4 regions of the Kosakonia radicincitans DSM 16656 genome follow, and region 1 is predicted to be linked to each of the others. Evidence: riboswitches for the same ligand, from Rfam matches in the RefSeq annotation. Region 1 holds a riboswitch; each other region holds the start of a gene.
What was found. A riboswitch is a leader RNA that binds a small molecule or an ion and turns the genes downstream of it on or off. The one in region 1 is predicted to bind fluoride.
Positions count from the first base shown of each region.

Region 2: it holds a riboswitch for fluoride, as region 1 does, so the genes downstream of both, crcB (fluoride efflux transporter CrcB) here and Y71_RS12995 (DHHA2 domain-containing protein) in region 1, are expected to answer to the same signal.
Region 3: it holds a riboswitch for fluoride, as region 1 does, so the genes downstream of both, Y71_RS25085 (DHHA2 domain-containing protein) here and Y71_RS12995 (DHHA2 domain-containing protein) in region 1, are expected to answer to the same signal.
Region 4: it holds a riboswitch for fluoride, as region 1 does, so the genes downstream of both, Y71_RS30540 (hypothetical protein) here and Y71_RS12995 (DHHA2 domain-containing protein) in region 1, are expected to answer to the same signal.

Region 1 is NZ_CP018016.1:2,681,651-2,686,838, reverse strand. It holds gene fhuB (Fe(3+)-hydroxamate ABC transporter permease FhuB) at 1-106, shown strand, start outside; gene Y71_RS13000 (cyclic peptide export ABC transporter) at 136-1,749, shown strand; fluoride riboswitch at 1,963-2,031, shown strand; gene Y71_RS12995 (DHHA2 domain-containing protein) at 2,109-3,017, shown strand; gene Y71_RS12990 (adenine nucleotide alpha hydrolase family protein) at 3,014-3,439, shown strand; gene eno (phosphopyruvate hydratase) at 3,456-4,745, shown strand; gene uspF (universal stress protein UspF) at 5,014-5,188, shown strand, end outside.
Region 2 is NZ_CP018016.1:4,448,700-4,453,887, forward strand. It holds gene Y71_RS21390 (TonB-dependent receptor domain-containing protein) at 1-823, opposite strand, end outside; gene Y71_RS21395 (Rdx family protein) at 1,052-1,336, shown strand; gene Y71_RS21400 (hypothetical protein) at 1,761-2,099, opposite strand; gene crcB (fluoride efflux transporter CrcB) at 2,340-2,717, opposite strand; fluoride riboswitch at 2,796-2,865, opposite strand; gene mntP (manganese efflux pump MntP) at 2,896-3,465, opposite strand; gene zinT (metal-binding protein ZinT) at 3,690-4,334, shown strand; gene Y71_RS21420 (aromatic alcohol reductase) at 4,358-5,188, opposite strand, start outside.
Region 3 is NZ_CP018016.1:5,217,368-5,222,555, reverse strand. It holds gene Y71_RS25095 (FAD-dependent oxidoreductase) at 1-401, shown strand, start outside; gene nhaA (Na+/H+ antiporter NhaA) at 530-1,699, opposite strand; fluoride riboswitch at 1,984-2,052, shown strand; gene Y71_RS25085 (DHHA2 domain-containing protein) at 2,130-3,038, shown strand; gene tnpC (IS66 family transposase) at 3,170-4,708, opposite strand; gene tnpB (IS66 family insertion sequence element accessory protein TnpB) at 4,758-5,105, opposite strand; gene tnpA (IS66-like element accessory protein TnpA) at 5,102-5,188, opposite strand, start outside.
Region 4 is NZ_CP018016.1:5,206,237-5,211,424, forward strand. It holds partial or broken gene Y71_RS31195 (plasmid SOS inhibition protein A) at 2,167-2,502, opposite strand; fluoride riboswitch at 2,699-2,773, shown strand; gene Y71_RS30540 (hypothetical protein) at 2,815-3,450, shown strand; gene Y71_RS25035 (2,3-bisphosphoglycerate-dependent phosphoglycerate mutase) at 3,518-4,204, shown strand; gene Y71_RS25040 (MutS-related protein) at 4,529-5,188, opposite strand, start outside.

The DNA.
Region 1 (5,188 bases):
CCTCTATCCACGTCAGTTGCCTGTAGGGCTGGTCGCCTCGCTGATTGGTGTCCCGTTGCTGATATGGCCACTGCTGCGGGGCAAAGTATCCCGGCAGGCTGAATAAAGAATGTGCATAAAGTGAAAGGAATACAGATGTCGGTATTGATAATGGTCTTCAGGATGGTTCGAGGCTGGCTTATCCTCGCCACGATCGCTGGGCTGATCAGCGGTTTTTGTAATGCTACGCTGCTGGCAATGATTAACCACAGCCTTAACCAGCCTCTGTCCGCCGCCTGGTTCAGCCCCGGTGTCGACTTCGCCCTGCTGACCCTGCTGATGCTGGCCAGCCGGGTTATCTCTCAAACGACATTTATGTCGCTGGGCCAAAAGGTGAAAGCCCGACTGCGTAAACAACTGGTCCGGAACATCAGTGAAACCAGTTGGCTGCAGCTGGAAAAAGCCGGAATGGCGAAAGCGTTATCGGCATTGACGCAGGATCTCGATACGCTGGTAGTCTTTTTTGTTAGCCTGCCTAACCTTTGTATCTATGGTGCAGTGATCGCTGGCTGCCTCATCTACCTTGGCAGCCTGTCGCCGAGCGTTCTGTTGCTGGCTATCGTTGCCATCCTGCTGGGAAGTTTCGGCTATCGTGCGGCTCAGGGCCCGGCAATGGGGCTGTTGCGCACGTCGCGTCAACGGGAAGATACGCTGATTCAGCAGTGTAAAAAATTGTTCGATGGCGCACGGGAGTTCAGGCTCAATACCATGCGCCGCCAGCAGTTTGTTGGCAGTGAGTTGTCCCATACCATTGAAGCCGTATGCCGGGAGCGCACCCGGGGGTACGCACTGTACGGTCTGGCCAGCAGTTGGGGCAGTATTCTGTTTTTTGCCTTTATCGGAGTCGTACTCTTCGGGCTGCGCGACATGCTGGCACTGGATACCCGAACGTTGACTGGCTATATCATGGTCTTCCTGTATATGGTGGTTCCGGTGGAAGGCATCCTCTCTGCTCTGCCTGCCATCGCAGGTGCCCGGATCGCAATGCAGCGGGTCCAGCAACTTACCACCGGATTAAGCCCGGAAATTTCCCCGAAAACGTACGCGGCAGAACCATTTACCTCTCTGGCACTGGAGAATATTCACTACCAGTATCAGGGTGAAGATGGGGAACGTTTTTCCCTCGGCCCGTTGAGCCTGACCTTTACGCCCGGGGAGCGTGTCTTTATCGTTGGCGGCAACGGTAGCGGTAAAACCACGCTGGCAAACTTGCTGGTGGGGATCTTCCCCGCTGACAGCGGCCAGCTATGGCTGAATGGCAACCCTGTCGCGGCAGACGATCTCCAGCACTGGCGTCAGCACTTTTCAGTGATTTTCAGCGATTTCTTTCTCTTTGATGATGTTGTGTTCGTCACCGATCGGACGCAGTCACAGGTTGAGCATCTTCTTAACCTGCTCAAACTTAAGCATAAAGTCAGCTTTAACAACGGGCGCTTCTCTACCGTCGCACTCTCTCAGGGGCAGCGTAAAAGACTGGCCCTGTTGCAGAGCTGGCTGGAGAACCGCCCGATCTATCTGTTCGATGAATGGGCTGCCGACCAGGATCCGGAGTTTAAGGCCGTTTTCTATCTCGAGTTGCTGCCAATGCTGAAAGCGGAGGGGAAAACCGTGATCGCCATTACTCATGACGATCGCTATTTCCATCTGGCGGATCGGCTCATTAAGCTGGAGTCGGGTAAGATTGTCGAACACTCGCCTCTGGTAGCGTGAGAAGGCCGCTCAGCTTTTGCAGAGCAATGTCACGGCCACCAGTCATCAAACAGCCGGGGCGGCAGCCTGACATTACATGGCGCCGCGCCCGACAATTGCAGGGATGCACTGAAATCAGCCCAGCGTGACATTTGAGCCGTCTGTTGAACCCGTGGCAATTAAGTATTAACCAGCCGAAATGGTGGCTGACAGCTTTGTTCTTCTGACCTATACTGCCTGCAAGGTGATGGCGTTCCACCTTTCCCAACCGCCCCGTCCGGGGCTGATGACGCCTGATATGACTCTTGATTTTCAGGAGGTATGTCAGGCCGTCGATAAATCCTTCCGGCCTGTGTACTTCCCTTAACGGGGATACATCTTTGATTAATGTTTTTGGTCATCTTAACCCTGACAGCGACGCTGTCTGCACCGCAGCCGTGACGGCGGGCTGGCTCAACCGGTGTAATCGTCCTGCCCGTGCCTGGCGGCCCGGTGAAGCGAATCCTGAGACACGCTATATTTTTGAAGCTGCCGGGCTCTCCCTGCCGCCCCTGCTTGATATTCCACTGAAAGGTGAACCGGTATGGCTGGTCGATTTTACCGAACCGGCACAGGGGCCTGCTGATCTCCTCCAGAGCAATATCATCGGGATTATCGACCATCACCGGCTTGGCGGTCTGGTCACGCAACTGCCGCCGGAGGTCTGGATAAAACCGGCAGGCAGCAGCGCAACAGTACTCTGGCTGCTGATGGATGCAGAAATGCGCCGCACAATGCCCCCGACTCACGCCATCCTGCTTCTTGGCGCGCTGCTCAGCGACACCGTTAATCTGCGCTCACCCACCACGACGGAAGACGATATCCGTACAGCCACTGAACTCTGCGTTCTGTCGGGAGTAAAACGTAAGGCGTTTGCCCGCGGGCTATTGGCAGCCAAAACCGATATCACCGGACAGTCCACAGAACAGCTTCTGCATAAAGACCTTAAGACCTTTTCGCTCGCCGGCACGGATGTGCGTATCGCACAACTGGAGGTGAGTTCACCAGGCCAGGTCACTCCCGTACTGGATGAACTGCAAAATGCGATGGCGCAGATGGCGGTGACAACCGGAGCCGGACTTATCGTGCTGATGGTGACTGATATCCGTGAATACTTTTCAACACTGTATTTCGCCGGGCCGGAGAGTGGCAACGCGGCGCCCTGCTCCGTGCCGGACATGGTCAGCCGGAAGAAACAGCTTCTGCCCTGGCTGGAACACTTCCTCAATCAAAGCCGGAGACAGCCATGAAAATCTACACACATGCACTTGTTCTTGTTCAGGGGAAAGAGGATGGCGTCCCCCTGCTCGCACTGGCGGCAACTCTGTCCCGCCTGCTGCAAATGAACATCACACTTGCTCATATCTGTAATGACTATCGGGAGATGAACTACATATCGGACGGCCTGATGGACGATGCCGTATCAAAAGACGTTGTTCAGGCGAAGGCGTTGTTCAGTGAGCTGACGTCCTCTGTGGCGGAGCACGTTGACGCGCGAGAGCTGGTCACCATGCGGCGTTTTGAAGATGTACAGAAATGCATTACCGACACCGGTGTGGACCTGGTGATTGCAGGCCACCGGAACCGTTTTATGGGAGCACTGACGTCCCGTTCGGCTGAATACGTTAACCACCTGAACGTAGACGTTCTGATTAAACACATTCACGACTGAGCTACAGGAGAACTGTATGAATTTTCTACTTGAAAAAGTCACGGCCCGCGAAATTCTCGACTCTCGCGGTAATCCCACGGTTGAGGTGGACGCTTTTACTTCAGATGGTCAGATGGCACGTGCATCGGTACCGTCCGGGGCCAGTACCGGCTCAAGAGAGGCAACTGAACGCCGCGATGGTGATCCCGGGCGTTTCGGCGGGAAAGGAGTCCGTGATGCCGTTAAGGCCGTGGAGACAGAAATTTGCGACGCCGTCAGGGGAACCGATGTGCGGGAGCAGCGGCGACTGGATAATCTGATGCGGGAACTGGACGGTACGGAGAACAAAAGCCGACTTGGTGCCAATGCCATTCTGGGTGTTTCGCTGGCGGTGGCCAGACTGGCCGCTCAGGTCACCCGTCAGCCACTTTACCGCTATCTCGGCGGACTCAATGCCAGCCTTTTGCCCGTTCCGTGTATGAATATTATTAACGGTGGCGTTCATGCCCGTGGTCAGGGAGCCGATTTTCAGGAATTCATGATAGCACCGCACGGTGCTTCAACGCTGGCAGAGGCCGTTCGTCAGGGCAACGAGGTCTATCAGACTCTGCGCCAGATCCTGCTGTCCCGGAACCTCTCCGCTGCGGTGGGCGATGAAGGGGGATTTGCTCCGGCCGTCTCCTCGAACCGTGAGCCGCTGGAATTCATTGTTCAGGCCATTGAGAAAGCCGGTTACCGACCGGGGGAAGATATCAGTATCTGTATGGACCCGGCATCCAGCGAATTTTACCGTGACGGGAAATATCACCTTCGCACCGAAAACAGCGCCCTGAGCGCTGAAGAGATGACGGATTATTATGGTGAACTGATGAGCCACTTCCCCATTGTCCTGCTTGAAGACGGGCTCGCCGAGGATGACTGGGCTGGCTGGAAACATCTGCATGAGAAACTTGGCGGACGCGCCGAACTGGTCGGTGACGACCTTTTCGTAACGAATGTGAAGTATATCCGCCGGGGTATTGAAGAAAACCTGGCCAGCGCGGCGCTCATCAAACTCAACCAGATTGGTACGTTGAGCGAGACGTTCGACGCGGTTTCACTGTGTCATGAACACGGATGGGGCGCTTTTATTTCGCACCGCAGCGGTGAAACCATGGACACGTTTATCGCCGACATGACGGTGGCATTGCGGGCGGGGCATCTGAAAACCGGCGCGCCATGCCGCGGCGAACGTATTGAAAAATACAATCAGCTTATGCGCATTGAGCAGGAACTGGGCAATGAAGCCCGATATGCAGGCATCAAAGCTTTTGTTCGCCGTGCCTGACCGAAATCATCATGGCATCTGCCGTGTGTATGCCGGTGAAAACCGGCATACACCCTTCAGGTTATATTCACCTGAACAAGCATGATAATGAAACTGACTCCGACTTTATTACTGTCCGAATGAATCCTTCTGATTTTGATGTACCTTCCCACGGTATGTTTCATCTTCGATAAGGAGTGAAATGGAATCAAAATTTGGCTGCAGGTACACATTTTTTAATTGTAAAGAGACTATTCTCAACTAAACAAAATAATACAGGAGGTCTAAAGTGTACAATTCTATTCTGGTTCCCATCGATATCTCTGAAACAGAGCTGACCCACCAGGTCATTCCCTTTGTTCAGGCGCACGCTGTGATGAATACCGCCAGAGTGCATTTTCTCACGGTTATACCTTCGTTACCGTATTATTCAACGTTGGGTCTGGCCTATTCGATTGAAATGC
Region 2 (5,188 bases), 1.8 Mb from region 1:
CGTTTGGCTGCCAGATACCGGAGGCCATCATCGCATCGGAGTGCCAGTTCGCCGGGTACGCATCAATGGAGCCGCTGTTGTTGCGGGTTTGCTGACCATCGCGGCGGCTATAAACAAAGATACCGCGCAGGGTTTCATCCCCTGCCGCGCCGGTCACGCCGTTGTGCCAGCTACGATCGGCGGAGTCATAATCGCTCTGGTAACCAAAGTAGCTGTTTTTACCCGGGTGCAGATAATCGTCCGGTGATTTCGGGCGGAAGGAGACGTTGCCGCCAATCGAGGTGTTTGCTTGATCGGTGGGCGTCGCGCCGGACTGAATATCCACATTGCCGTACATGTACGGATCGATATAGTCACGGCCAATGCCGAAGGTGTTCAGGCCCGCGCGGCTGACGTAGCTACGGCCGGTTGCATCCGGCTGCGGAATGCCATCAACATCAATTCCCACGCGGTTACTTTCCAGGCCGCGAATGTTGTAACCGGTGTAACCACCACGGTCAAAACCACTTTTGCCGTTACCAGAACCGCCGCTTGCGCCGGTCGCGCTAATCAGCGGCTCGTAACGCATGATAGAGCCGAAATCTTTCGCGCCTTTGTTTTGTAAATCCTGTGCGCTAACGGAATGGCTACTTCCTGCTTTCAGCACCGGTGCAGGCGCCGTAACGACCATCTGTTCGGCCGTATCCTGTTTCGCATTCGTTGCGGTAGTCGTCGAGGTATCGGTATCCGCTGCCAGCGCGGTGTTCTGATACAGGGCTGCGAGTAATGAAGTCACCACCACGCGCTTCCTGAAGCGACGCGGAGAAAGTTGCGATTTACACATAATATTTTGTAAGCCTTAGAATTTATTAGTATCAGGCTCACGTCTTACTTCCAGTCGTTCCACGAAACGAGAATACGTCAGGACAAAAATGCAGGTTATCGTTATGTTATGAGCTCAGATAGTAATGATAATGATTATCACTTGCAATGAATTCATAAATTTCTCACCTTTGTGTCCGCACTTTGCATACACTTTGCTGTCTGATTCGCCTTTTGGAGGGACGAGAAAATGAACAAACCGGCGATTACTTTACATTATTGCTCGCAGTGTAACTGGATGCTGCGCGCCAGCTGGATGGCGCAAGAACTGCTACATACGTTCAGTACCGATCTCGGATCGGTGCGTCTGATCCCCGGCACAGGCGGAATTTTTGTGATTGATATCGATGGCACAGTCATCTGGGATCGTAAGCAGGAAGGCGGTTTTCCCGATGCTGCAGAGTTAAAACGCCGCGTGCGCGACTACTGCTTCCCGGAAAAACCGCTCGGGCACGTAGAGAAAAAAAGCGATTAAGCGTCAAGCTGCGCAGGCAGTCATTGATGATGCGCATTGCGACCAATAAAAAGTTTTAGCAGGTAAAAAAAAGCCGCCCGCAAGGGGCGGCTGCAAATGCGACACCAGGGTTTCAAACGTCAGAATGGATGAAATATGTTCAGATTATCAATAATTTCAATGTGTTAACGATGAAAATATTCATTCACAAAGATCTTTTATTTTCATTACAAATCCCTGTTTTACAGGGATATTCTGATCATCGTTTTACAATTTGTTAGCACGCTCATTGTTAGTAACGAAGATGCACTTGCATGCCTTCAGACACAGAGCGGATTTCCTGTGTCTGAGGGTTCTTTTTTCGGGTTTTTCATTCAATTACGGGCAGTACATTGAGCGTTCGCTGCACTGCCAGTAAATTTATTTTTACATTCAGTAATGGAAGTTATTGAGTGCTATTTTCGGCAGGTGGTTTGCGATTCGCCATAATTGAAATAAAATATTTTTGATACGGCGAAAACTCAAAATTAATCGTGTCAGTCGCATCAAAATTAATAATTTTCACATACGTATAGCGCTCAATCATTTCATGGCCAGAAGTGTCACCTCTGAAAAAATCGTGCATTCCGTAACTCTCTTGCTCTTTGCCCATCAACCACTCCAGACTCACATGTAAATGGCGAAAAACCTGGCCTGCGAACCGTTCTGGCTTACCGTTTCCCGGCAAGCCAAATAAAACAAAAAAATCAAAAATATAATATTTTCTGCTATCAGATTTTTCCACCAACTGATATTGCTAAAGCGCTTATTCTTAATAATTATTACGGGCTATATCGTGCATGTCCGTTGCGTCAATGTTCCTAATTCTGCTTATTTAGTGGCATTAGTCAATACTCACTCATAGCGCCATTAAAAAAATAGGAAAAAACATCTTCGCAAGATTAAAATAAAAATGTTGCCAATAGTCCTGGTATTTTTACGGTTAAAGAGAGGGGAAGATATTTACCTTCCCCTGCATACAGTCTCAATACAGTGCGTTAATCAGCGTAAAACCCAGCGCCGTCATCAGCAACGAGCCCAGTACGTGCACCAGCACGGAGGTCATTGCCCACAGATAATTTCCCGTTTGCAACTGCGCGAAAATCTCCAGCGAGAAGGTTGAAAAAGTTGTCATGCCGCCGCACAGGCCCGTGGTGATCAGCAATCGCCAGGTGGGATCGAGATGCGGCTGGCGCGTAAAGAACGCCAGCGCGCCACCAATGATCATGCCACCCAGCAGGTTAACCAGCAGCGTACCCGGCGGCAGATTGGGAAAAAGCGCATTTAAACGTAGAGAGAGCAGCCAGCGGATAACGCAGCCTGCGGAACCACCCACAATGACGGCAAATAAAGACTTCAGCATGTTTTTCCTCATCAATACATCACGTTGAGGCATGCGGGAGGGACAAAAGAAAAACGCCCGACATGCCTCCATTTAAGAGTCATATCAGGCGTCATCAGCTTCTCCAGGAAGCGGTTGGGTAAGGTGGAACGCCATCACCTTCTGGCGCATTGTTAATGATTTTGCCCCTGCAGGCAAGTTACAGTAAGCCTAAGTGCTCAACCAGAATTAAACTGCCGATACCCATCAGCACCACGCCGCCGAGCACTTCCGCCCATTTGCCGATCGCCGCGCCAAGAAAACGCCCCAGCAGCATACCCGTAGTCGCCATAATCGTTGTCGCAAGGCCAATCATCAGCGCAGTCACCACGATATTCACGTTGAGAAACGCCAACCCGACACCCACGGCCATCGCATCCAGACTGGTGGCAATGGCGGTGGTCACCAGCAGCCAAAAACCGTGACGGCGCGGGGCTTCAACGTTTTCGTCAGGCGATTTGCTCACCCCCTCTTTCACCATCCGCGCGCCAAGCGCCAGCAGCAGCACAAAGGCGATCCAGTGATCCCAGTGCATGATGTACTGGCTGGCGGCCAGCCCCGCAGCCCAGCCAATTACCGGCGTGATAGCCTCAATGACGCCGAAGATCAACCCTGTTCTCAGCGCTTCGCGAACGGGCGGACGTTGTAACACCGCGCCCTTGCCAATGGCAGCAGCGAAGGAATCCATCGACATCCCAAAGGCCAGAATAATCATTGCATAGAAACTCATTGCTCACCCTTTAAAACCGCCTCAACAGAGGGGAAAAACACTGCGCTGCGAAAAGAGCGGCAATGGTGCCACAGCAACGACAAAAAGGCAAAAATTACTTATTTATCATCAACATATAGATGATGCTATGTTTTATAACCGAAGCTATGTTGCACACATTGATGATTTCTAATATTGTTATATTATAACATTTCATCACATAACAAATCATCAGGGAGCGCAGTATGATCATGAAGAAATCCGCCTTTGTTCTGGGTATGGGCGTATTACTGGGTAGTACACAGAGCATGGCTCACGATCATCACCACGGAAAGCCGCTGACAGAGGTGGAACGCAAAGCCAGCGAAGGCATTATCGACGATAAAGATGTCAAGGATCGGTCACTGTCCGACTGGGACGGGATCTGGCAATCGCTGAACCCATATCTGCTGAATGGCGATCTCGATCCGGTGCTGGAGAAAAAAGCGCAGCACGGCGACAAAACGGTGGAGGAGTACCGCACTTACTACAAAAAAGGCTATGCGACCAACATCGATACCATCGGCATTGAAAATAATGTGATTGAGTTTCACACCGGCAAAACGGTCACCCGCTGCCGCTATGACTACGCCGGTTATAAAATTCTGACCTACACCTCCGGCAAGAAAGGCGTGCGCTATCTGTTTGAATGCAATGACGCGCAGTCAAAAGCACCGAAATTTGTGCAGTTCAGCGACCACATTATTGCGCCGCGCCAGTCGCTGCATTTCCATATTTTTATGGGCAACGAATCCCAGCAAGTGCTGCTGAAAGAGATGGATAACTGGCCGACCTTCTATCCGTACAATTTGAACAAAGCGCAGATCGTAGACGAAATGCTGCACCATTGATGCCTGCGGGTGATTCAGCCTGTTTACGCCAGATGTGCCTGCAACCAGCCTTTAACGTCCTGCGTCGCTATCTGATGCCGGGCGTTCCAGGTCTGCTCCATCGGCCACCAGACCCCTTCGCCGCGGGCGAAAGCGGTGCGATAGCGGCACATTTGATCCTCCGGTTGCAGGCGCAATGCATCCGTTAACGCGGGCAGCGTATAAACGCCTCTTTTAAATGCCTGCCCTGTTACGGCTTCAACGGTATCCGCAAGCGTGGCATACGAGAGCGTTTCCCCGGCAATCAGTACCACCTCATTCATAATGCGTGGTTGATGCAGATAGATAGTGGTAGTCAGCCGACCAATATCGGCAGGCGAAGTCACCGTCACCCGCGTCTCCCATCCGCCCAGCGCATTTATCGTTTTTTGCTCCAGATTCACCACATCGAATGCTGGTTCAAACAGGAAACTGGTAAACATACCGGTCGACACGATCACCCATTCGGTGCCGGTTTGCGCCCGCAACAGTTCCCGGACATCATACTGCTCGTCCCACACCGGCTGGCCGCTGCCTTTTCCCACCACGTCGTAATCCACACCAAACTGCCATGGAAAATAGCGGCGTATACCTGCAGCCAGCACTGCACGGGTGATTTTAAGCTGCGTACCCGTTCCGGCGACAAAGCCCATGCAATTGATCACCGTATCAAACTGCGCCAGCAGCGGGATGAGCGAGTCAACCGTGCTGGTCGCAATATCGACAGCGATAAATCTCGCACCGCGATCCACCCATTTTTGGTGTGCCGCCGATCGCAAATAGCCACATTCATCCCACGCGCCTGGCGAAACCACAACCGTAACTGTGCCCTGCGC
Region 3 (5,188 bases), 2.5 Mb from region 1:
AGCATCTGGAGCTGACCTATGCTCCTCCTTTTAACAGTGCAAGGGACGTCGTTAACCAGGCTGGAATGGTGGCGGCAAATGTCATCAAGGGAGATACGGTCATCAGTCATGTCAGCGATGTGTTACAACGGGAACCGGGCAGTTATTGTTTAGTTGATATTCGGTCTCCTGCAGAACTGAAACAATTTGGTGAATATCCTGACGCGCTATCCATCCCTCTTGATTCCCTGCGGGAGAATCTTGAAAAATTACCTGAAGATAAAGATATTTTTATCGGTTGTCAGAGTGGCCTGCGCGGGCATGTGGCATACCGTATTCTGCAGGCTCACGGCTTCCGGACATATAATCTGAGCGGTGGATTTATAACCTGGCAGGCGGTTACGGAGTCAATGAGTCAATAAGAGATGACGTGCCATTTGCATGGCACGTCATCTCCCCGTATTCATTGAATATACATTATGTGGAATGGAAAATATTCAAGAAGAATGAAAGCTTTAATAACAGCTCGACACTCAGCATTTGTTACATCTCAACGCTGACGCGGGAGCAACATGATAAGCGCCCCAGTCAACGCAGACAGAACTGATCCCACCAGTACGCCGACTTTCACTTCATCTATGAGTAACTGGCTTTCCGCAAATGCAAGGTTGCCAATGAAAAGGCTCATGGTAAAACCAATTCCGCACAGAACAGAGACGCCGTATATCTGCAGCCACGAGCTGTTTTCCGGTTTTTTGGCCAGCCCCAGACCGACAGCGAGCAGCGAAAGGCCAAAAACGCCCACCTGCTTACCCAGGAAGAGTCCCGTGGCCACACCAACTGGCACGGGTGACAGAAGATCCTCTGCGGTCAGGCCTGTGAGCGATACGCCTGCATTCGCGAAACCAAACACCGGCAGAATAAGGAAAACCACCCACGGCTCAAGACCATGTTCAAGTCGCTCCAGCGGTGAACCGGAAGTGCTGTCTGTTTTCAGCGGGATGAAAAGGGCCACCAGAATACCAGCCACCGTAGCATGAACCCCCGACTGCAGCATAAAAAACCACATCAGGCAGCCTGCAACGAGGTAGGGAAACAATCGTTTAAGGCCGGCCCTGTTCATCATGAACATCATCAGTGCGGTTACCATAGCGCCGCCCAGCATCATGAGTGAAATATGACTGGTATAAAAAATCGCAATTATCGCTACGGCCCCCATGTCATCAAGGATGGCAAGGGCAGAGAGAAAAATCTTCAGTGATGCCGGAACCCGCTTTCCCAGCAAAGTCAGCACGCCGAGCGCGAACGCAATGTCCGTCGCGGCCGGGATAGCCCATCCGCGAAGCGTCTCTGCATTACCGGCATTAAACCAGGCATAAATCAGTGCCGGCACGACAACGCCCCCCAGCGCCGCAAAACCCGGCAGGGCACGCTGGCTCCATGTTGCCAGTTGCCCGGCAAGAAGCTCCCGCTTAATCTCAAGACCGACAAAGAGAAAAAAGATGGCCATCAGGCCGTCGTTGACCCAGTGCTCCGTGGAAAGCCCGGCAGTTTTGTATTTCAGCAGTAATTCATATCCCTCAAGCAGGGGAGAGTTAGCTATCACGATGGCTGCTACAGACGCGAGGATGAGTATAATACCGCCCGCAGCCGGGGAACTGATAAACCCGCTGATAACTCCGTTAAGTTTTTTTCTGTTTGCGCGCATGGGCTGTGGCATACAACCTCCTTTCAGAATGTTTAGACCAGGCTGTTTTCCTGCGGAAAACGTGGATCTGTCCGTGAAAACACCTGGTGGATGACATTATCAGGCTTGCCTGCATGACATCGCCCACCTGAAATGATTGATAAGCAAAAAATTTTATCACAAACGTTTATCTGCACCGTTGTAATGCGAGTAAATTCCGGTAAATGCTGTACACCTTACCTTTCTCAGCCATACACCTTCATGGGCACAGGAAAAAGCCTTTGTCTGCTGACTTTCCAGAGGCGTTGAGCTATGATGTCTCTAAAGGTGATGGCGTTCCACCTTTCCCAACCGCCCCGTCCGGGGCTGATGACGCCTGATATGACTCTTGATTTTCAGGAGGTATGTCAGGCCGTCGATAAATCCTTCCGGCCTGTGTACTTCCCTTAACGGGGATACATCTTTGATTAATGTTTTTGGTCATCTTAACCCTGACAGCGACGCTGTCTGCACCGCAGCCGTGACGGCGGGCTGGCTCAACCGGTGTAACCGTCCTGCCCGTGCCTGGCGGCCCGGTGAAGCGAATCCTGAGACACGCTATATTTTTGAAGCTGCCGGGCTCTCCCTGCCGCCCCTGCTGGATATTCCACTGAAAGGTGAACCGGTATGGCTGGTCGATTTTACCGAACCGGCACAGGGGCCTGCTGATCTCCTCCAGAGCAATATCATCGGGATTATCGACCATCACCGGCTTGGCGGTCTGGTCACGCAACTGCCGCCGGAGGTCTGGATAAAACCGGCAGGCAGCAGCGCAACAGTACTCTGGCTGCTGATGGATGCAGAAATGCGCCGCACAATGCCCCCGACTCACGCCATCCTGCTTCTTGGCGCGCTGCTCAGCGACACCGTTAATCTGCGCTCACCCACCACGACGGAAGACGATATCCGTACAGCCACTGAACTCTGCGTTCTGTCGGGAGTAAAACGTAAGGCGTTTGCCCGCGGGCTACTGGCAGCCAAAACCGATATCACCGGACAGTCCACAGAACAGCTTCTGCATAAAGACCTTAAGACCTTTTCGCTCGCCGGCACGGATGTGCGTATCGCACAACTGGAGGTGAGTTCACCAGGCCAGGTCACTCCCGTACTGGATGAACTGCAAAATGCGATGGCGCAGATGGCGGTGACAACCGGAGCCGGACTTATCGTGCTGATGGTGACTGATATCCGTGAATACTTTTCAACACTGTATTTCGCCGGGCCGGAGAGTGGCAACGCGGCGCCCTGCTCCGTGCCGGACATGGTCAGCCGGAAGAAACAGCTTCTGCCCTGGCTGGAACACTTCCTCAATCAAAGCCGGAGACAGCCATGAAAATCTACACACATGCACTTGTTCTTGTTCAGGGGAAAGAGGATGGCGTCCCCTTGCTCGCACTGGCGGCAACTCTGTCCCGCCTGCTGCAAATGTAAGCGTACACCGAGGGCCGTATTGACAGGGATGTGTTATTCAGTTGGCGGTGTGATGCGCCAGGGTAGCAGTTCGCTGACCCGGTTGACCGGCCAGTCGGCGATGACGTCAAGCACATAGCGGAGGTAGCCTTCTGGATCCACGCTGTTCAGTTTGCACGTTCCGATCAGGCTGTACAGCAGTGCTCCCCGCTCACCACCATGGTCAGAACCGAAGAACAGGAAGTTTTTACGACCCAGGCTGACCGTCCGCAGGGCATTTTCAGCGATGTTGTTGTCTGCTTCGGCCCAACCATCTTCCGCATAGTACGTCAGTGCCGGCCACTGGTTAAGTGCGTACGCGAACGCTTTTGTCAGCTCCGAGTGTCGCGACAGGATTTTCATCTTTTCACGCAGCCAGCTTTCCAGGGATTTCAACAGCGGTTTCGCTTTCTGCTGACGTTCAGCAAGCCGCTGCTCTGCCGGCATTCCCCTTATATTCGCCTCTATGGCGTACAACTGACCGATCTGCCTCAGGGCTTCTTCCGTCAGGGCTGACGGGGTGCGGACGTGCACATCGTGGATCTTCCGGCGGGCGTGAGCCCAGCAGGCGGCTTCCGTTATCCGGCCATTGCGGTACAGCTCGTTGAACCCGGCGTACGCATCCGCCTGCAGCACACCGCTGAAGCCGGCAAGATGGGTCTGCGGATGGATGCCTTTTCTGTCCGGGCTGTAAGCGAACCACACCGCCGGCGCCAGCTCTGACCCGGCGTTACGGTCGTCACGAACGTAGGTCCACAACCGCCCGGTCTTCGTTTTCTTATTACCTGGCAACAGCACCGGGACAGGCGTGTCATCAGCATGGAGCTTGCCGTCAGTCAGCACATAGTCCTGAAGCGCCTCTTCCAGCGGTGACAGTAACCGGCAGCACGCATCCACCCAGCCTGACAGGAGTGAGCGGCTCAGTTCCATGCCCTGGCGGCTATATATTTCAGACTGGCGATACAGCGGTGTGTGCTCTGCATACTTTGAGGTCAGCACGCGGGCCAGCAGTCCTGGCCCTGCGATGCCCCGTTCGATGGGCCGCGAAGGCGCAGGTGCCTGTACGATAGCATCGCATTTTGTGCAGGCATGCTTTTCCCGTACAGTCCTGATAACCTGGAAGGCGCTGCGCATCAGCTCCAGCTGTTCGGCTGCATCCTCACCCAGATAACTCAGCAAGCCACCACACTCCGGGCAGCAGGGTTCTGCGGGTAATAACCGTTTTTCATCACGGGGGAGTGATTCGGGGAACGGTCTGCGGGTGCGGGTCTGACGCAGCGGACGCTGCACTGCCGGATCATCTACCCGACCAGTCAGCGTATCGCTTTCTTTCTGAAGCCGGTTCAGGTCAGCTTCCATCTGTGCGATACGGCGGGAGACCTTTTCGGAACGACTGCCGAAGTTCATTCGGCGGAGCTTATCCAGCTGTGCCTGCAGATGGTCTATTTCACGCTCCCGGTTACTCAGCTTTTCCTGCAGGGCGTGGATCAACGCTTCCTGTTCGGCCAGGCGCTGTTTCAGCAGAAGGATGTCGTCAGAAGAGGTGTCATTCATAGGCCCATATTTTACCAGGCTTATTCTGCAACAACCAGGATAAAGAGGCCTACAACATGGTCAGGGATGTCAGCAACCGCTTTGGCTGTCTCCAGTCGATACCTTCCATCAGCATCGCCAGCTGCGCCGGCGTCAGGAACACTTTGCCATCGCGTGCTGACGGCCACGCGAAGCGGCCGCGCTCCAGCCGTTTTGTCAGCAAGCACAGCCCGTCACCGGTAGACCACAGCAGTTTGACCTGACTGCCGCTGCGGCCCCGGAAGATGAAGACATGGCCGGACATCGGATCGTCTTTCAGCATCGTCTGCACCTTTGTGGCGAGACCATTGAAGCCGTTGCGCATGTCGGTGATACCGGCAACCAGCCAGATTTTGGTGCCTGTTGGTAACGGGATCACCGTTTGAGCTCCTGTATCAGAAGAGTCAGGAGTTTTTCGCTGACAGTTCCGTTGAGGTGGAGCGTTCCGTGCCGGAATGCCAC
Region 4 (5,188 bases), 2.5 Mb from region 1:
AAATGTTGAGTTATTGCGAAGCTCCCCAGGTCTCTGACCTGTTCGCGGTTTTCACCGGGCTGATGTTAATCAGTCTGCTTCCACACACCAGTTGGTTGACTGGTGTCGCCATCGATATCGTGTCGATTTTTCTCCTCTTTGAATGAAGTCCTGACCCGTTTTTACGGGTAAGGCGTTTGGTTAATAAATGAACAAACAGTGAATGAAGTACGTTTTTAAGGCCCTTAAACCTTTAAGTACGTGTTGGTCAGTTGGTAAAAAGGTTGTTGAAACGGCAGTGCGTCAGCTCTGCCAGTTATGCGCTGCGCGCGTCACTTGGTACTCGTTTCACTCGAACGCAAGTGACGCCGCGCTCCTCTGCTCTCAATGCAGTCGTGGAAGATGCCCAAATGTTCCAAATGGTCATACCCACGCCGCAAAGTTTGCAACCGGAATTCAGCGTCTGAACGAAAGAGGAAACGTTGGCGAGAACCACCATTGAGATGAAAAGGCCATAAACAGGCATTGTAAGTAAAAGGACCTTCGTCGCTGTACGACCTCCGTTTTCAAAGGTTAAACGGAGTTACCGCCCGAAGGCTCCGTCTCTCAGGTCATGACGGTTTTGGCAAGCAATCACCCGAAGGCGTCCCTCTCAGATTGCAGGGACATTGGCATGTTGCTTTACGCAACGGTATAACGGAGCCATGTTAGATCAGAGTGCGATCCTTTATCAAGGTTACAACAGCAAAAAGCAAAGTTAGTATGTTCCGAAATTAAATCATGAAGGAGCAGTTTACGTTCGGATTCGATATCTTGAGACTATTTTGTCTTGCATGTACTCGGTGAAATACATTATCTCAGGATAAATAAATTCTTTAGTCAAACTATATAAATTCAATCCTCCCGAACTTCATCAATTTTTTCTTTAGGAATAACTATTTTTAATAACCATGAATTTCCCCTTTAAATCTGAAAGGCTTACCCCATCGATTTGCGATATTGTATCAAAAAGGTTCGCAGGATAAGCCTCATCATTAATCCCTTTTGAAAATAGCGATACACCCCTGATTTTTCACTCATTGATTTATAGGTAGTTGTTTTATTATAGCTTGATGTTCATTAAACATGTCGACATTATCTTAATTTCCGCTGCAGTTGGAGTCCATTTCGCCCTAGAACAATTTCAAAGATTAAAGAAAAGGCTTCAAAAAAATTTATTTCAGACACACTGAGACCCAATATCTTTAAATAAAAAAATTAAAGTTTTTATTTTATTTTTAGCCCAACCTTAAATTATAATAAATTAAGAGAAATTTACATTTTCAAGATAGTCATCAATCTTTTTAAAAGAACCACATCAAAAGGGTCAGCGATATAATTTTCATAATTCACCCCATAAAAATGACAGCTTTTATAATACACTTCTTAGCAAAAATTTCGCTCTACTTGAATTACTCCAAGAAATTTCGAACTTTGCATTACATCTAATTTACTATCTGGAACATCCCAAGTCATGAAAGCAGCAGCATCAGTTAGCTCATCTGAATTTTTTCTGTAGCAAAATACAGAGCAACTAATGGGCTTTTTTCCAGTCTATAACCTTGTCGATAAACCATAGCGTTACGCAGCCACATGAAGATCATTTTCATTCATAGTATACTCGCTGATAATATTTACATCAGTGATCTGTTCCCAGTTGTTCGTGTCAACGCAAAGCCTCTTCTCCTGCCTTACGGCGGGTAAACTGCTACTCTGATGTTGTCGAGACATAGAGTTGGCCCTGTGATGCGCCTCCTTTCATTCACCCAGAGTAGCCCCCAGCGGTCGGGAAGTTCATCAATGGTAATGACATCCTCCAGACACAGAAAATAACAAAAATCGCCCATCCCCCCACTGCCCTGTGGGGTTTCAGCCGGTCACGCAGAAAATCTGCCCGTGACACTTTCACCTACACCACCACGCTGGCCGCTTTGAATCCCCGCCGGCAGCCCCATGCGTCTGCCTGTTCGTTTTCCCTTAACGCGCCGACTTCGATAAAGGCAACATTGCCCACTGACCGCCCCTGCTTTCGGTGCGCAGCGACCAGCGACGGGCAATGTCTGCCAGTTCCATATGTATCATATGCCCTCCAAGCTGGTTCAGCTTGGAGGGCACGCGCCAGCGGTCAGCCGCACGCGGGCCGTCAGGCTACTCCTCCACCGTGTCCCGGGGGCGGAGAACACACCCAAAGTGGATCACCGCGTCCTGGTGCCACCTGAGTTCCGCCAGCGAGGGAAAGCGCCTGCGCCACTGCCAGAACATCGATGCCAGTTCGTCCGACCAGCGCGAATACTATGCTCCCACCGTTTCCGGCGACTGAACACTCAGATCAGCCCGCGCGACCAGGCTCTGATGCAGCATGGCCTCATGGCACCAGCGTTTATCTTCCTTCCGCTGTACCTTGTGCCAGCGCAGATTCACGCGTTTTTCCACACGGGGCTGGTTACGCCAGACCACATCCGGGAACAGACACTGCTGCACCACCTCCGACAGGGGCGAAAGGTGAATGATGATTTTCGTCCGCGAATGGATAACTCATCAGGATATTCACCAATTTTTTTTCGTTCTGCGGGAGAGCGAATATCAAGTTAACAATACCTGCCTGTTTCCCGTTGTAACACATCGCTGATATGGCATGCCGTAATAAATATTGATTTCAGAGAAAGTCTCATTTAAGCTCAATCCATAAGGTGATGGTGCTCCACCTTTCCCAACCGCCAGTACTTTCAAACTGGATGATGACGCCTGATATACAATATCGCTGTTTCCTTTTAAGCATGTATGTCAGGTGTTTCTATGCGAAATTCAGACAATTTCTTCTCATTCCACAAAACGCCCTTGTCAAAATGTTCTCTTTTCATTCATGTTATTGGGCTGCGCTACACTGTCTGTAGTGTTCCAGCTTCGGCCGACCCGCTTAACCACATCGGCGGACCAGCCCCCCATTATCGTCCAGGAAAATTCACCTGCTCGACAACGAAGAATCAAGAAACCATCACCACATTACGTGAAATTTCGGACCTGAATAATGACGCATTCGTTTGCGGACTTCGTTACAGTCGTCTAAAAACTGGTGCCCCCTGCGGCAGAGAGCGCATTGAAAAATACAATCAGTTGAGCGTATTGAAAACGCTATGGGTGAGGCGGCAGTCTTTATCGGTAAGCCAGCCTTTAAAAAAGCCAGTCCTGTACCTACCCCATACCTTCGATCTGGGGGCTATAAGGAGGTCCTCTGTGAATCCTAAAATACTCTTACTATCAACGGTCATCGGAATACTGACAACTTGTCTGGTTTTCCTAATCTCAGATGTATTTTTTTCCGCACTTCCTGATGATTACGTGGCAATCGCTATTGCCCTTTTCATCGGGAGTAGCAGCCATTTGCTGGTCCGCCATTTTCTCAGCAGAACATCGAAAAAAAAAGGTTATTAAACGTGAATGCCAGGAAAACCCTGGCAATTTATTGATACGTACTATTAACAACAACGGGTTCTGGGTCATGGGAAAAATAATTTTGCTCCGACATGGCGAAAGTGAATGGAATCAGCAAAATCGTTTTACAGGATGGACAGACGTTACGCTGACCAGGAGAGGAGAAGAAGAAGCCCGACATGCAGCCAGGCTCATAAAACAGGCTGGTATACAGATAGATTCAGCCTGTACATCTGTTCTCAACCGGGCAATACATTCACTTTGGTTGATAATGGAGACACTGAACCTGTTATGGCTGCCAGTGAGTAAAACCTGGCGGTTGAATGAACGTCATTATGGCGCCCTGCAAGGGATGAGGAAAGATGAAGCGGCACAACAAATGGGCGAGGAACTGGTGTATCACTGGCGAAAAAGTTACCGAGGTATTCCGCCTTTGCTTGCGGCAGCCCCACAACTTCTCCATCGCGAAGCCCGCTATCACCATATTGCTCTGTCAGATCTCCCAAAAGGTGAAAGTCTTGAGATGGCACTACGAAGAGTTATACCTTACTGGCAGCATGTCATCGCTCCCCGCGTCGTCAGCGGAGAAACATTATTACTGATCGGCCATGCCAATATGCTTCGGGCTCTGACAATGTACCTTGAGCAGACAGACGAAAATAATGTAATGGATCTGCATATCCCTACGGGTGTCCCAGTCCTTTATGAAATGAGCGAAGACAAAACCATCAGTGGTCGCTATATACTGGAGTAAGTTACGATATTCTGTGGGTTTAAGTGTTTTATTTATAATTCATTATTAGCAATGATTATCTGCGTATCACTAGTATGTGTCCATATGTTGCCGGACCGTTCCACCGTGCCCCAGCGTGGAGTTTTTATGTTACCACTGGATTGTATGGTGGTATGACAATGCTCTCCACTTTTCCTTCTGAAGACGAGGCATTTAGTCAGAACAGCAATTCTTTTATTAATAACACCATTCTATCGATTCACTACTGATGAAAGCGGCTGGCCATTTAATGATGGCAATGCTTTAAAAACACATCCCTGTTCTGTTTTTATCAGGAACAGAGGATCATGCAAGCTCATCAGATGTAAAAACCGCCTGATATAAGTCTTCACCAAAGCTAGTATCCATCGGTGCTCCCTCCTCGATCCTGAACGTCCTTTCACCATCGTCTCGTCTTTCAGCACACAGATATTCGGTATCTGGATGGAATTCCTGATAAAACGCGCAGGCAAACTCTGAACAATGGGTAACAAAAAAAATTTTTACCCTGCTCTCTGCAAGCGCCATCACAATCCCCCTGATAATATCAGCCCCTTCCCGGCTGTTGGTCGCTGAAAACGACTCATTGAACAGGACAAGATCGTCTTGTTCCAGAAGATCAACGATATCGCGCATACGCAGGAGCTCTTCATCCAGTTTTCCACTAACCATAGAGCTATCCTCTTCACACTTATAGTGAGTAAAGATTTGACCGCAAATATTGGTACAGAAATACTCAGCCACGACAAACATTCCGCTTTGCATCATTATCTGTGCCAGTCCAATACTACGTAAAAAGGTAGACTTCCCGCCCTGATTTGCACCGGTAATAATGAATGTGTTTTTATTATCAGTCTTTAATGTATTGCCGACGATATTCTTGTCTGATGTAAGCCCCAGACAAACATCATACAACGATTCAAAAACCAGACGACGCTCTCGTTTATATACAGGAACAGGGAAACA